Regions from separate parts of the Agromyces indicus genome, predicted to be linked through region 2. Evidence: riboswitches for the same ligand, from Rfam matches in the RefSeq annotation. Region 2 holds a riboswitch; the other holds the start of a gene.
The links. Region 2 has a riboswitch for thiamine pyrophosphate ahead of RH861_RS08290 (ECF transporter S component). Riboswitches for the same ligand answer to the same signal wherever they lie in the genome.
Positions count from the first base shown of each region.

Region 1: it holds a riboswitch for thiamine pyrophosphate, as region 2 does, so the genes downstream of both, thiM (hydroxyethylthiazole kinase) here and RH861_RS08290 (ECF transporter S component) in region 2, are expected to answer to the same signal.

Region 1 is NZ_JAVKGS010000003.1:441,737-444,190, reverse strand. Features, by position in the region: gene RH861_RS11980 (bifunctional hydroxymethylpyrimidine kinase/phosphomethylpyrimidine kinase) at 1-124, opposite strand, end outside; gene thiM (hydroxyethylthiazole kinase) at 121-1,086, opposite strand; TPP riboswitch at 1,077-1,188, opposite strand; gene RH861_RS11970 (hypothetical protein) at 1,351-2,454, shown strand, end outside.
Region 2 is NZ_JAVKGS010000002.1:434,207-436,660, forward strand. Features, by position in the region: gene RH861_RS08280 (DNA polymerase IV) at 1-524, shown strand, start outside; gene RH861_RS08285 (hypothetical protein) at 590-922, shown strand; TPP riboswitch at 974-1,083, shown strand; gene RH861_RS08290 (ECF transporter S component) at 1,121-1,795, shown strand; gene RH861_RS08295 (ABC transporter ATP-binding protein) at 1,799-2,454, shown strand, end outside.

The DNA.
Region 1 (2,454 bases), on a different contig from region 2:
GCTGCACCGTGCGCACGCCGCCCGCGACGGCGTCGGCGACGACGGATGCAACGCCGCGGGCGCCGCACTGCGCGGCATCCGTGACGAGGGTGAGGGACAGGTCGAGCGCGCGGCGGGCGCTCACGTGCGGGCTCCGGCCGCGACGGCGGCGAGCGCGGGCGCGGCGTCGGCGTGCGCGGCGGCGCGGGTCACCGTGAGGTGCGCGCGGGCCCGCAGGTCGGCGGCGTCGACGGTGGCCAGGGCGTCGAGGAAGCGGACGCCGAACGTGCCGGGACCCACCGGGGCGCTGCCATCGGCCCGCCCGGAGGCGAGTTCGGCGGCGACCGTGTAGACCGCGGTGGCGGCGACGGTCGCGTCGAACGCGTCGTCGCCGGTCGTGCGGGCCGTCGCGAGGAACGCCGCGGTCACGGCGCCGAGCGCGCACCCGCCGCCCGTGATGCGCGTGAGCAGCGCGTCGCCGTTGGCGATCCGCGCCGTCCGGACGCCGTCGGTGATGAGGTCGACCGGCCCCGAGACCGCCACGACCGACCCGTGCGTCGCAGCCAGCTCCGCGGCGGCGTCGGCTGCGGCATCCGTGCGGTCGGCGGCGTCGACCCCGCGCCCGCCCGCGCCGGCCCCCGCGAGGGCGAGGATCTCCGACGCGTTGCCGCGGATCGCCGTCGGCCGTGCCGCGAGCAGTTCCCGGGCAAGCGCCGTCCGCACGGGCAGCGCGCCGACCGCGACCGGGTCGAGCACCCACGGCGTGCCCGCCGCCGCGGCGGCGGCGACGGCCTCGCGGCCCGCGTCGCGCTGCTCGGGGTGCGGCGTGCCGAGGTTCACGAGCAGGCCGCCCGCGACGCGGGCGAACGCGCCGGCCTCGCCGGTGAGGTCGACCATCGCGGGCGCGGCGCCGATCGCGAGGAGCGCGTTGGCGGTGACGTTCGTCACCACGCTGTTGGTGATGCAGTGGGTGAGCGGCGACTGCTCGCGCAGGGCGCCGAGGAGGCGTGCGGCGGTCTCCGCCGCGGTCTCGTGGGCCGTGGCATCCGCGTCGGATGCCGGCACGGCCGACTGGTGGGCAGGGTCGATGGACAGACGTGCGCGCATGGCGACATCCCTTCGCTAGTCCGAACTAGATCAGGTTCGACGGGTGTGATCTCAGCCGCTCCGGCCCGCTCGGCGGGTGGGGCGGCACCCCGTGTCACTGCCGGCGAGCCTAGCGGCCGGCGAACGGATGCCGCGAGCACGCGTTCATTCCGCGACATCCGCGTCGCGACGTCGTAGCATCGCTCCTGCGGGCCCCCATCCCGCCACCCCGATCCGCTTCCCACCCCTCCGCTCCGCACACCCCCGCTGCCACCAGGAGTCCGGATGACCGACCTCGCCGACGACGACCTCGCCCCGACACCGGGCGAGCGCGCGGACGCGCCCGTGCCCGTGATCCCGTCGCACGCCGAAGGCCGGACCGGCGCGCACGCGCAGCCGATCGAGGTGCCGAGCGTGCCCGCCCGCCGGTCGGTCGTCGACCGGCGCCGGTACTTCCTCAGCAGCGTCGAGCCGAGCGGCGAGTTCGACGCGGTCATCATCGCGGTGACGGATGGCGCGCGCCGCCGCTACTTCACCACGCGCGACGGCGTGCGGATGGACGAGGTCGACCACGACTGGTTCGACCGCCGCAGCAGCGAGGGCGGCCGGTCGCTCCTGGAACTCGACGACCGCGAGCTCGGCGAGCTCGAGGCGGAACTCGGGTTCGTGCGGCCCGTCCGCGGCCGCGACCCGATCGCGGAGGCGGAGGAGGAGGCCGGAGACGACGTGGACGAGCACCCGCAGCCCGAGCGGGACGATGACGCGGAGGGCGTGACGGAGGACGCGGAGACGACCGCCTCGGAGTCGCGACGCTCGACGTTCGTGCACGCCGCGCCCGTGGCGTCCGTCGACGAGTCCGAGCCGGTGGCATCCGTCGACGAGTCCGAGCCCGCGGCATCCGTCGACGAGGCCGAGCCGGTGGCATCCGTCGACGACGCGGAACGCGAGACCGCACCCGACCCCGACCCGGAGCCCGAGCCCCAGCCCGCTGCCGCGGAACCTCCGACACTGGCCGGCACGGAAGCCGTCGAGCAGGTCGCGCTCGCGAAGGGCATCGCGTTCGTCGCGCACCGCGGGCAGCTCGACCGGGGCGGCGCGCCCTACATCGATCACCCGGGTCGCATGGCCGAGCGGTTCGACCCCGCGACGCACCCCCTCGAGGCGGCGGCGGCCTGGCTGCACGACGTGCTCGAGGACACGCCGGTGACCGCGCACGAGCTCTTCGAGGCCGGTGTCCGGCCCGACGTCATCGAGGTCGTCCGGCTGCTGACGCGCTCGCCGGGGGTCGCGGCCGAGGAGTACTACGCGCGTATCCGCGCCCACGACGCGGCCCGGCGGGTGAAGCTCGCCGACATCGACGACAACACGGCGCGCTGGCGACTGCGTCGG
Region 2 (2,454 bases):
TCGGGCACGAGACGACCTTCCACCACGACCTCGTCGACCGCGACGAGATCGCCCGCGAGCTGCTGCGCCTGGCGACCGACGTCGGCGTGCGCCTCCGACGCGCCGAGATGGTCGCCCGCACGGTGATCCTCAAGTTGCGCTACGGCGATTTCACGACCGTCACCCGGTCGCGCACCCTCGCCGAGCCGACGGATGTCGCGCGGCGCATCTACGAGGAGGCGCTCGTGCCGCTCGCCGACCTGGTGGGCGACGGGCGCCGCGTGCGCCTGATCGGCGTCCGGGCCGAGCACCTGCGCCCGGCGGGCGGGGGAGCGCCGCTGTGGGATCCCGACGAGGAGTGGCGCGACGCGGAGCGCACCATCGACGAGGTCACGCGCAGGTTCGGTCGCGGTGCGGTGCGGCCCGCCGCCCTCGTGCGACGCGATGCGCCCGGGCCGCTCCCCACGGCCGGAGCCGGATGGGAGCGGGAGGAGACGGATCGTCCCGACGAACCGCTGCCGCCCGGAGCGCGTGCGTTCTCGTGACGACCCCGGCGCGCGGCATCCGTCAAGGCCTTTCGACGCCGACCGGGCCCGGGTAGCGTGACCGCATGGCTGATTTCGTGCTGGAACTCGCAGACAAGGTCGCCGGCGTCGGCGTCCGCACCTCCTACGCCGACAAGGTCCAGGTGGGCGGCACCGAGATCGTGCCCGTCGCGCTGGGCGCGTACGGCTTCGGCGGCGGTGCCGGGAAGGACGACGAGCAGGGCGAGGGCTCGGGCGGCGGTGGCGGCGGCTGGTCCGTGCCGCTCGGCGCGTACATCAGCCGCGGCGGCGACGTCCGGTTCGAGCCGAACGTGCTCGGGCTGCTCATCGTCGCCATCCCGCTCGTCGCGGCGACGGGCAAGGCGCTGAAGCTCGTCATCCGCGCACTGAAGCGGTAGGCGCCGGCGGCGCCCGCGCCGCGCTCGCCTCGGGCGGCGCGGCGTATACTCGTGGTCGAACACGGGAGTCCGGTGAGCCGGGCTGAGAGGAAGGTTCTCAACCTTCGACCGTCGAACCTGATCTGGGTCATGCCAGCGCAGGGAGGGCAGAGATTCTCATCTCCCGTGCCGCTTTCCACGAGACGAAAGGGCACGACAGTGCACGAGACATCCATCGGAACCGAGGCCGACGACCGCGCGAACGTCGCAACGGACGGCCGGGCGAACGGCACCACGGGCGGCAACGGCCGCCGGACCCGCTGGCGGGTGGTCGACATCGTCGTCGCGAGCGTCATCGGCGTCGCGACCGGCCTGGTCTTCCTCATCTGGAACAACGTCGGGTATGCGTGGTTCAGCGCCGCCGACGCGCTCACGCCGGGTCTCGGCGGCATCGCCGTCGGCATCTGGCTCATCGGCGGCGTGCTCGGCGGGCTCGTCATCCGCAAGCCCGGCGCGGCGCTCTACGTCGAACTGCTCGCGGCCATGGTCTCGGCGCTCATCGGCAACCAGTGGGGCATCGAGACGCTCTACTCCGGTCTCGCGCAGGGACTCGGCGCCGAGCTCGTCTTCCTCGCCGTCGGGTACCGCCGGTTCGGCGTGGTCACCGCGATGCTCGCCGGCGCCGCTGCGGGCGTCGGAGCCTGGCTGCTCGAGCTGTTCACCTCCGGCAACCTCCAGAAGTCCGCGGAGTTCCTGGCCCTGTACCTCGGCACGCTCGTCGTCTCCGGCGCGCTCCTCGCGGGCCTCCTCGGCTGGCTCGTCGTCCGCGCGCTCGCCGCAACCGGGGCACTCAACCGGTTCGGCGCCGGACGGGACGTCACGGGACGGGTCTGACGCGTGCACCACGCTGATGCCGTCGGTCCTGCCCGGGTGGATGCCGCCGGGTGGGGCTGGCGCCATGCGGGCCGCCGTCGACCGGCGCTCGACGGACTCGACCTCCGGATCCATCCGGGCGAACGCGTGCTGCTCCTTGGACCGTCCGGCTCGGGCAAGTCGACCCTGCTGCACGCGCTCGCGGGCGTCCTCGGCGGCGACGACGAGGGCGAGCAGTGGGGCGAGCTGCGCGTCGATGGGCGTCCGGCACCCGACGCACGCGGCCGGGCGGGGCTCGTGCTGCAGGATCCCGATTCCCAGGTGATCCTCGCCCGCGTCGGCGACGACGTCGCGTTCGGGTGCGAGAACCTCGGCGTTCCGCGCGACGAGATCTGGCGGCGCGTGGCGGATGCGCTCGAGGCGGTCGGGCTCGAGCTCCCGCTCGACCACCCGACGTCGCGGCTGTCCGGCGGGCAGAAGCAGCGGCTGGCGCTGGCCGGCGCCCTCGCGATGCGCCCGGGCCTGCTGCTGCTCGACGAGCCCACCGCGAACCTCGACCCGCAGGGCGTCGCCGAGGTGCGCGAGGCGGTCGGGCGCGTCCTCGACCGCACGGGAGCCACGCTCGTCGTCGTGGAGCACCGCGTCGAGGTCTGGCTCGGCCTGATCGATCGTGTGGTCGT